DNA from 3 places in the Streptomyces sp. NPDC058741 genome. Region 3 is predicted to be linked to each of the others. Evidence: riboswitches for the same ligand, from Rfam matches in the RefSeq annotation. Region 3 holds a riboswitch; each other region holds the start of a gene.
The links. A riboswitch is a leader RNA that binds a small molecule or an ion and turns the genes downstream of it on or off. The one in region 3 is predicted to bind cyclic di-AMP.
Positions count from the first base shown of each region.

Region 1: linked by a shared signal. The riboswitch ahead of ACFW6P_RS13295 (peptidoglycan DD-metalloendopeptidase family protein) and the one ahead of ACFW6P_RS18760 (transglycosylase SLT domain-containing protein) in region 3 are both predicted to bind cyclic di-AMP.
Region 2: linked by a shared signal. The riboswitch ahead of ACFW6P_RS12935 (C40 family peptidase) and the one ahead of ACFW6P_RS18760 (transglycosylase SLT domain-containing protein) in region 3 are both predicted to bind cyclic di-AMP.

Region 1 is NZ_JBHYQH010000013.1:4,113-7,310, reverse strand. Features, by position in the region: gene ACFW6P_RS13295 (peptidoglycan DD-metalloendopeptidase family protein) at 163-1,086, opposite strand; cyclic di-AMP (ydaO/yuaA leader) riboswitch at 1,091-1,251, opposite strand; gene ACFW6P_RS13290 (tyrosine-protein phosphatase) at 1,920-2,717, shown strand; gene ACFW6P_RS13285 (DUF6126 family protein) at 2,735-2,854, opposite strand; gene ACFW6P_RS13280 (helix-turn-helix domain-containing protein) at 2,851-3,198, opposite strand, start outside.
Region 2 is NZ_JBHYQH010000012.1:97,072-100,269, reverse strand. Features, by position in the region: gene ACFW6P_RS12945 (ATP-dependent Clp protease proteolytic subunit) at 1-628, shown strand, start outside; gene ACFW6P_RS12940 (hypothetical protein) at 636-944, shown strand; cyclic di-AMP (ydaO/yuaA leader) riboswitch at 1,322-1,494, shown strand; gene ACFW6P_RS12935 (C40 family peptidase) at 1,497-1,970, shown strand; gene ACFW6P_RS12930 (ATP-binding protein) at 2,325-2,783, opposite strand; gene ACFW6P_RS12925 (helix-turn-helix domain-containing protein) at 2,997-3,198, shown strand, end outside.
Region 3 is NZ_JBHYQH010000021.1:57,915-61,112, forward strand. Features, by position in the region: gene ACFW6P_RS18755 (polyprenyl synthetase family protein) at 129-1,142, opposite strand; cyclic di-AMP (ydaO/yuaA leader) riboswitch at 1,652-1,822, shown strand; gene ACFW6P_RS18760 (transglycosylase SLT domain-containing protein) at 1,826-2,596, shown strand; gene ACFW6P_RS18765 (HAD family hydrolase) at 2,560-3,198, opposite strand, start outside.

The sequences.
Region 1 (3,198 bases), on a different contig from region 3:
GGGAGGGGTTGACGGTCGGTGAGATAAGCCACTTCCCAAGGGTTCGCCAACTCCGGAATACACATCTCGGCAGGGGTGTTGGGGACGGGCCGAAGGCCGGACCCGGGGATCGGGGTCCGGCCTTCGGTGCGCGGGTCGGGCAGGTCGGGTTCGTACGGCCCCTCAGCCGACGGAGACGCCGTGCGAGCGCAGGTAGGCGACCGGGTCCACGTCCGAGCCGTAGTCCGGCGTGGTGCGGATCTCGAAGTGCAGGTGCGGTCCGGTGACGTTGCCGGTCGCGCCGGAGAGGCCGACCTGCTGCCCGGCGGTCACGCTCTGGCCGGCCGAGACGGAGAGCTGGGACAGGTGGGCGTACTGGGCGTAGCCGCCGTCGGCGAGCCTGAGGACGACCTGGTTGCCGTACGCGCCGCCCCAGCCGGCGGAGACGACCGTGCCCGCGCCGACGGCCTTGAGAGAGGTGCCGGTGGGGACGACGAAGTCGACGCCGGTGTGGTAGCCGCTGGACCACATGCTGCCGGACATGCGGTACGGCGTACCGACGGTGGCACCGTCCACCGGGGCGCTGTAGCCACTGGCGTTGCTGTCGGCGGCCGGCTTGGCGGCGGCGGGCTTCGCGGCGGTGCCGGCCCGGGTGGACGACTGAGCGGCGGACGACTTCTTCGCCGGCTTCTCCGCCGACGCCTTCGGCGCGGACGACTCGGTCTTCGGCGCGCTCGCCGTCTTCCTGCCGATCGACAGCTTCAGGCCCGGGTGGATCAGCGACGGGTCGTCACCCACGGCGTCGCGGTTGTCCGAGTAGAGCTTCTTCCAGCCGCCTCTGACGTTCTGGTCGTCGGCGATCTTCGCGAGGTAGTCGCCGGCCTTCACGGTGTACGTGCGGGCGGTCGCGGCCTTCTCGGTGGTCTGCTTGCCGGTGGCCGGAGCGGACTGGACGGCCTTTTCCGGAGCCGACTGCGGGGTGGCGGCGTGGGCGCCGGCGGCCCCCATGAGCGGGAGGGCGAGAGCGGCGCCGCCGGTTCCGGCGACGGCGAGGGAGCGGGTGAAACGCTGGGTTTTCGGACGACGGTGCTTACCCTTCGCGGGCATGGCGAATTCCTCTCCGGCGCCTACGAGGTGAGCTGTCGGGTTCGGACTGGAGATGCCCGGCCGCGCCGAGGCGCGGCTTAACCCCAAGCCGTTCCGGGAACCGGAACAGGCGTCTTACCTGTGGGTCCCCCGCTCCTGCCGTACACGGGTCAGTGGGTGCGGGCTCCGGGCGGCGGCAGGATTGGGCGTCCGTCCGGATTGGTGTGGAACGTAAGCGACCAGGACGCGACCGGACAAGCTTGCGGTTCCGCGTGACGGCCTTTTCCCTTGACGCGTCGCCGTGTTCGCCGTCACCGAGCGTCAGTTAAGGATCTTCACTCTTCCTCAAAAGCCTTGTTCCACAACAGTATTACGTGTACATGACGACAACACATCGTCACGGATATGACGATGGTCACGCACCTCACTCCCATCTCCTGCGCGATCGGGGCAGGTTGTGGTGAAGCAACCGAAGCTCCTCATTCGGACAGAAGGGCCACTTCACCTCAAGCCGGATGAGAATGGCGTGGAGGTCACCGCGCGCGCCGACCCGCAGTCCGCGATGGAGCAGTACGCCCCCTCGGTGAACTTAGCCCGTTTCAAGGCGTTCGGTCCCGGTCCGTGTCCGGGAGGAGTCGACGGCCGGTCCCCGGTCGTCCAGGCTCACTCCGCGCCCGACGGCATCGGCGGCCGAGGGCGTCCGGGTGGTGCGGCGTGACGGCGAGCCCGACTCCGCCGAAGCGCAGCAGCTCAAGCTGCCGGCCGGACCCGGGAGCACCCAGGCAGGCATGTCGTATCGTCGAGTGGTGCCCGCCGCCGAGCCGCGGCGGCGGCGCCGAATGGGAGGAGCCCCCGTGACGCAGCAGGTCCCGTCGACCGAGCCCCAGCTGGCCGGAGTGCGCAACTTCCGCGATGTGGGCGGACTGCCGACCGTGGACGGGCGGCGGGTCCGGCAGGGCGTGCTGTACCGCAGCGGTCACCTGGCGCACGCGACCGGTGAGGACGCCGCCTTCCTCACCACCCTGGGCCTGCACACGATCTTCGACTTCCGCAACGCGGCCGACCAGAAGCTGGAAGGTCCGGACGTCGCGCTGCCCGGCGTGCGCAATGTGAACCTGCCGCTGAGCGACCCGGCCGACGGCGCCGAGTTCTGGAAGATGGTCCGCGACGGCGACCTGGACCAGCTGCGCTCGATCCTCGCGGACGGCAAGGGCGCGGCCCGGATGATCGCCTCCTACCGCATGATCATCAAGGAGCGCACGGCAGAGCACTCCCACGTGCTGCACGCGCTCGCGGAGGACAGCGTGCCGGTGCTGATGCACTGCGCGGCGGGCAAGGACCGCGCGGGCCTGTCCGTGGCGGTGACGCTGCTCGCGGTGGGCGTGGAGCGCGACGCGATCGTCGACGACTACCTGAAGTCCAACGCCAAGCACCGCCGCTACAAGGTGCACCGCAGCAGCTCGCACGCCTCGGCCTACTCCCCCGAGGTGATGGAGCTGCTCAGCCCCCTCTTCGACGCCCGTGCCGAGTACCTGACGACGGCCTTCGAGACCATCGAGGAGACGTGGGGCGGTGTCGACGTGTACCTGGAGCAGGGGCTGGGGCTCACCCCGGAGACCCGGGAACGGCTGCGCGAGCGGCTCCTCGACTGAGGGCCCGGGTCGCGGACCTAGCGGCTCCCCGCCTCGAACAGGAAGTACACGAACGCCGCGAAGACGTGCCCCATGACGAGGTAGATGAACAGCCGCACCCACAGGGCGCGCGGGAACTTGTCCTCGATGTCGCTCATGACGGGTCTCCAGGGGTGTGGCCCAGGCACAGGGCGGCCGTGGGGCTCTGCAGCAGGGTGTGGACGAAGAGCAGGTCGACGCCGTCGTGGTCCTCGGCGGCGATGCGGTGCGGGGTCAGCGAGTCGAAGTGCGCGCTGTCGCCCGGCGACAGCCGGTGCGTGGTGTCGCCGAGGCGCAGCCGCAGCCGGCCGCGCAGCACGTGGAGCCACTCCTCGCCGGGATGGACGCGCACCACGTCGCCCTGGGAGCCGTACGGGACGTGCACCCGCAGGGCCTGCATACCGCGCCCCGAGGCACCGGCCTGCCAGTAGGTCCAGCCGCCGGCCGCGGTCGGTTCCATGTC
Region 2 (3,198 bases), on a different contig from region 3:
ACCGTCCGCCCGTTACGTGCTGCCTGAGTTCACCGAACGCACCGGGTCCGGGCAACGGACGACGGACCCGTACTCCAAGCTTCTGGAGGAGCGGATCGTCTTCCTCGGGACGCCGGTCGACGAGACCTCGGCGAACGACGTGATGGCCCAGTTCATGCACCTGGAGCACCAGGCGCCGGACCGGGACATCTCGCTGTACATCAACTCTCCCGGCGGCGCGTTCCACGCGATGTCGGCGATCCACGACACCATGCGGTACGTCGCCTGCGACGTGGAGACGATCTGCCTCGGCCAGGCCGGCGCGGCCGCCTCGGTGCTGCTCGCGGCGGGCACACCCGGCAAGCGCTCCGTGCTGCCCGACGCGCGCCTGGTGATCCATCAGCCGGCGCTGCCCGAGCCGGTCCGCGGACAGGCCACCGATCTGGCGATCCAGGCCGACGAGTTGATGCGCATCCGGGCCCGTATGGAGGAACTGCTCGCCCGGTACACGGGCCGCAGCCGCGAGCAGGTCCGCGCGGACATCGAGCGGGACAAGGTCCTCACGGCCCAGGAGGCACTGGAGTACGGCCTGGCCGACAGGATCGTGCCGAACCGCAAGGCCACCATGGCCGTGCCGACCGGGGAGTGAGCCGCCGGTGCTGCCTCCCGAACTGCCCCCGCTGCCCGCCCTGACCGGCGCCGAGTCGGAGCTGATCGACCGTTACCTCGACGTCGTCGACCTGCTCGGTCGCATCAACCCCTCCCTGCCCGGCGACACCTACCGCGGACTGCGCGCCGCCCAGGCACTGGTCGGCAAGGCGACGGCACTGCGCGACGCGCTGGCCCTGATGCACCAGCGGGGCGAGACGGAACTGCACGCCGCCACGCTGGCGCGGGCGCTGCGCGTCCTGGACGGCGAGCGGCGCACGGCGCGGGTCACCCTGCCTACGGACTCCGTGAGTTGACACGGAGGCGACGGTCCGGACGCCCGGCCCGAGGACGGAGCGTCCGGAGCCGAGTCGAAACGGCCCGAAAGACGTACCCCTGTCCGGAGTAGACGGGGGTGCTTTTTTTGGCCCCTCACAGTTGCGCGACGCGCGTGCCCGAAGGGCGGAATGGGGCATTCCACCGCTGGTCCGGCGGCCGGCGGAGCGGTGCACCGTGGCTCGAACACAGACGCGGCCACCCGAACGGGCGAGTGGTGAGTAACAACACAAATAACCGGTTCCGTTGGGATATCAGGACAAGCATGAAGCAAGATCCCTGTCTGACGACAAGCCCCCGCCACAGCGGCGGGGCGGTCCGGGCGGACGCCGAGTCCTGCCGCCGCACGGACGACCGGTCGACGGAAGTGCATCGGCAGGAGTGGAGGACCCAAGCACGACGGGTCGCCGGGACGGTCACGCCATGACCGGATCCGAGCAGCCCTTGGGGTGAAGCCGCGTCAGCGGCCGGGCAACTTCGCCAGCCCGAATCCGACAGGTCATCCTTCACAGGCGGCTGACGAAGGGGTGCGCATGACTGCGCTGAATCGTGTTCCGTCGCTCATGGTCCGGGCCGGTACCGCCTCGGCCCTCACGATCGCCGCCGTGGGCGGCTCGATCGTGGCACCCGGCTTCTCGGCCGAGGCCTCGGCGGCCACCCATGGGACGAAGGCACTCAAGGTCGCGGCGTCCAAGAAGGGCTCGCCCTACCGGTACGGGGCCACCGGACCGTACCGGTTCGACTGCTCGGGGCTCACGCTCTACTCGTTCAGGAAGGCGGGCAAGAAGCTGCCGCGCACGGCCGCCCAGCAGTACAACAAGACGCGCCACATCTCCCCCAGGAACCGCAAGGCCGGGGACCTGGTGTTCTTCCACTCGGGCCGGAACGTGTACCACGTCGGCATCTACGCGGGTAAGAACAGGCTCTGGCACGCCCCGAAGACCGGGGACGTGGTGCGCCTGCAGAAGATCTGGACCAAGAGCGTCTGGTACGGACGCGTGAAATGAACCGCCCTGAGTGCGGCGGCGTCCTGACACGCCACCGCACTCCGGAGCGTGACACGGGTCCGCGCCGGCCGCTCCTGGTGCGGCGGGCGGGGCGGCGGGACGGGACGGGTGCGTCCGGCCTCCGGCACCCCTCCGGGGAACCGCCCGAGGACGGTGTCGGCCCGGCCCCCCTCCGGCACGCCTTCGAGGCAGCCGTCGGAGGAACCGGAAGGACCGGCACCACGCCGAGAAGCGCCCGCACAGCGCCGTCGGCGCCGCTGACGGCGGACGTGCCGGAGAGGAGCGTCAGGCCCGGGGGAGGACGGCCGCGCGCGGAAGGCCGGGACGCCGTACGCCGCCCCGGGCGACGCCGGATCACGGCTCCTGCCGGGCCGCTGTGCTGACCGGCCGGGCCGGGATCGTCCACGGGAGCTCGATCGAGATGGTCTTGCCGCCCTCTCGGGTGGGGCGGATACGGAGCTTGCCGCCGCACTCCGCGGTCAGCCAGCGGATGATGACGAGTCCGCGGCCGTTGTCCTGCTGGACGGCCGCCGGAAGCCGCCGGGGGAAGCGCGGATGACTGTCCGTGACGCCGATGCGCAGTTGTTCGTCGCGGTCGAGCAGGACGTCCACGGTGAAGGTGGGCGACTGGCCGAAGGTGTGCTGGACGGCGTTGGTCGCGAGTTCGGAGATGATGAGCCGGACGGTGTCGGACACTTCCGTGTCCGCCGGCAGCCCCCACTCCGCGAGCATGCCCACGACAAAGGCACGTGCCGCGGAGACCGAGGCGGGATCACTCGGCAGAGTGACGGATGCTTCCAGATGGTCTGCCATGGCGACGTCGCCCCTTTCCCACGGAACCGCAGTCCGACACGGAGCGGATGGTTCGAGTACGGTCCCGGACTGGTGCTTCGCCGCCAGAGTGCCACCAGGACCCTCCCGAAGGGCGGCGATCCACCAAGATATGCATATATCTGTCGCTCAAAGCGGTGAACTCTGCCACGCGAGACCGTATTTGAGTGGCTCGGAAGGAGTAAGGAGGAGCCCATGCAGCACGGTCCCGCGGTGCGCCGCCGGAAACTGGGCGCCGAACTGCGCGCGTTGCGCACCTCGGCGGGGCTCACCAGCGGTGAGGCGGCCCGGCTGGTGGGCTGGCACCAGTCCAAGGTCAGCCGGATCGAGACGGGCACGAGCGGGGTGAAACCGGCCGATGTGCGCTCACTGCTCGATGTCTACCGTGTGGCCGACT
Region 3 (3,198 bases):
CCAAAACGGCCAGGGAGATACGTCAGACCCCGGACTCAACTCCGCGTACTGCTGCGGTATGACACGACAGGGCGGCAGCTCCCCCGACCCGTAGGGGTCGCGGGTGGGGGGCGTGGGAGGGGCAGCGGCTAGCCGGCCCGGTGCACCACGGCGTCGGACAGTTCCACCAGAGCCGTCTTCGCGGCGCACTCGGGCAGCGGCGCCAGCGCCGAACGGGCCTCCTGGGCGTAGCGGACGGTGTCCCGCCGGGCCTGCTCCAGCGCCGGGTGGGCGCGCAGCAGGCGCAGGGCCTCGGCGTGCCGGGCGTCGTCGGTGAGGTCGGAGTCCAGCAGCTCGCACAGGGCGCGGTCCTCCGCGAGGCCGAGCCGGGCCGCCCGCTCGCGCAGCCGCAGCACCGGCAGCGTGGGGATGCCCTCGCGCAGGTCGGTGCCGGGCGTCTTGCCGGACTCGTGGGAGTCGGATGCGATGTCCAGGACGTCGTCGGCGAGCTGGAAGGCGACGCCGAGCCGCTCGCCGTACTGGGTGAGCACGTCCACGACCGTGTCGTCGGCGCCCGACATCATCGCGCCGAACCGGCAGGACACGGCGACCAGCGAGCCGGTCTTGCCGCCCAGCACGTCCAGGTAGTGCTCGACGGGGTCGCGGCCGTCCTGGGGCCCGGCCGTCTCCAGGATCTGCCCGGTCACCAGCCGCTCGAAGGCCTCGGCCTGCACGCGCACGGCCTCCGGGCCGAGGTCGGCCAGGATGTGCGAGGCGCGCGCGAAGAGGAAGTCGCCGGTGAGGACCGCGACGGAGTTGCCCCAGCGCGTGTTGGCGCTCTCCACCCCGCGGCGCACGGTGGCCTCGTCCATCACGTCGTCGTGGTAGAGCGTGGCCAGGTGGGTCAGCTCCACGACGACGGCCGACGGCACGATCCCGGGTGCGTGGCGGTCACCGCCGAACTGGGCCGCGAGCATCACGAGCAGCGGCCGGAACCGCTTGCCGCCGGCCCGCACCAGGTGCTGGGCGGCCTCCGTGATGAAGGGCACCTCGCTCTTGGTGGCCTCGAGCAAGCCTTCCTCGACAGCCGTCAGCCCGGCCTGGACATCGGCTTCCAGAGCCTGGTCCCGCACGCTCAGCCCGAACGGCCCGACGTCGGTCACGAGGGGTCTCCTGTCTGCTGTGTCTGCCGGTGATGACGCGGATTGTCGATAGGTCGCCGCCCCCACTCCTGTCAGCGTATCCGGTCACGTTTCGATCACCGCCAGCGCCCGGGGTTACAGGCCGGGTGGTATCCGATCAAGACCGCCATTCCTTCGATCAGCTCATAAGAACAGACATTTATCCACTTTCCATGACGTGGTGGGTGATATGCGATTTGCCGCAACAATGAAGCAAATTCCCTTTGTTGAACATTGCGCCCCGGAACGTGATCAGTGAATTGAATCACTTGCACCTCTCCCCCGCCCGACCTCGACGCCGACCCTCAGACCCTTTACCCCTAAGCCAGTTGAGCCTTGGCGACCGCAAAGGATCAAGCTACCCCATACCGCCCGACCAAGGTCGACAAGCGGGATGTGTGACGCCGACGGCTTGTTCCCGACATGTGCTCTCGCATACGTTCCGGCCCTGTCCGGCGGACGCCGAATCCTGCCACCGCCCGGATACCCCACAGAACCGATCACTCACGCAGGGCAGGAGCGGGGGACCCAGGTAAGTCGCCGGTCCGCACAGCGGAACGGCTCGGGGTGAAGCCGCGCACGGCACGACAGTGCCGTGCGCGGCCGGGCACCTCCCGGCCCGAACCCGACAGCTCACCTCGCAGGCGCCGGAGAGGAACATCGCCATGCTCGGACGAGGTAAGCACCGTCATACCCGCACGAACCCGTTCACCCGCGGCGTCGTCGCCGTCGGAACCGGCGGGGTCGCCCTGGCCCTGCCGCTTCTCGGCGCGACGCACGCGAGCGCCGCCGAACCCCAGAGCGCCCCCGTGCGGTCCGTCCCGCAGGCCGCCCAGGCCACGTCGCTCATCCACACCGTGGCCAAGGGCGACTCGCTCTACCGCATCGCGGTCAAGTACGACGTCTCGGGTGGCTGGAAGCAGCTGTACCAGGACAACCGCGCCGCCGTCGGCGAGGACCCGAAGCTGATCCACCCGGGTCTGAAGCTGAAGGTCAACACGACGAAGGCTCCCGCCGCCACGAAGGAGGCGACCCCGTCGTCCGCCCCGGCCAAGCCGGCCGCGAAGCCCGCCGGCGGCGTCGCCCAGGCCACCCAGGCCTCCGCCAAGACCTACGCGGACAACCTGGACGGATGGATCCGCGAGGCGCTCGACATCATGGCGCAGAAGGGCATCCCTGGCTCCTACGACGGCATCTACCGCAACATCATGCGCGAGTCGTCCGGCAACCCGCAGGCGATCAACAACTGGGACTCCAACGCCGCCAAGGGCACCCCGTCCAAGGGCCTGCTGCAGGTGATCGACCCGACCTTCGCCGCCTACCACGTCGAGGGCACCCCGTTCGACCCGTACGACCCGGTCGCCAACATCACCGCGGCCTGCAACTACGCGGCCGACCGCTACGGCTCGATCGACAACGTCAACGGCCCGTACTGATCCGCGCCGCCCAGCAGTCGCTCGAGGACGACGGCGACGCCGTCGTCCTCGTTCGACAGGGTGATCTCGTCGGCCACGGCCTTGAGTTCGGGATGAGCGTTGGCCATCGCGACGCCGTGGGCGGCCCAGTCGAACATCGGGATGTCGTTGGGCATGTCCCCGAAGGCGACGGTGTCGGCCGGCCGCAGCCCCAGGTGCTCCGCGGCCAGCGCCAGGCCCGTCGCCTTCGTGACACCGCACGGCTGCAGCTCGACCGTGCCGGGCCCCGACATCGTCACGGTCGCCAGCGACCCGACCACCGAGCGGGCCGTCGCGGCCAGTTCGTCGTCCGACAGCCGGGGGTGGCGCAGCAGCACCTTGCTGATGGGCTCGGCCCACAGCTCCTCGCGCCGCTCGACCCGTACCGCGGGCAGCGTCGGGTGCGGCATGAGGTAGCCCGGCTCGATCAGCGTCAGCCCGTCGACCCCGTCCTGGTCGACCGCCGCGTACACCTCCCCCACCTCGGCCTCGATCTTGCCGAGGGCGGTCTCCGCCAGCTCCCGGTCCAGCGTGACGGACCACAGCAGCCGGTTCGCGCCGGCGTCGTACACCTGCGCGCCCTG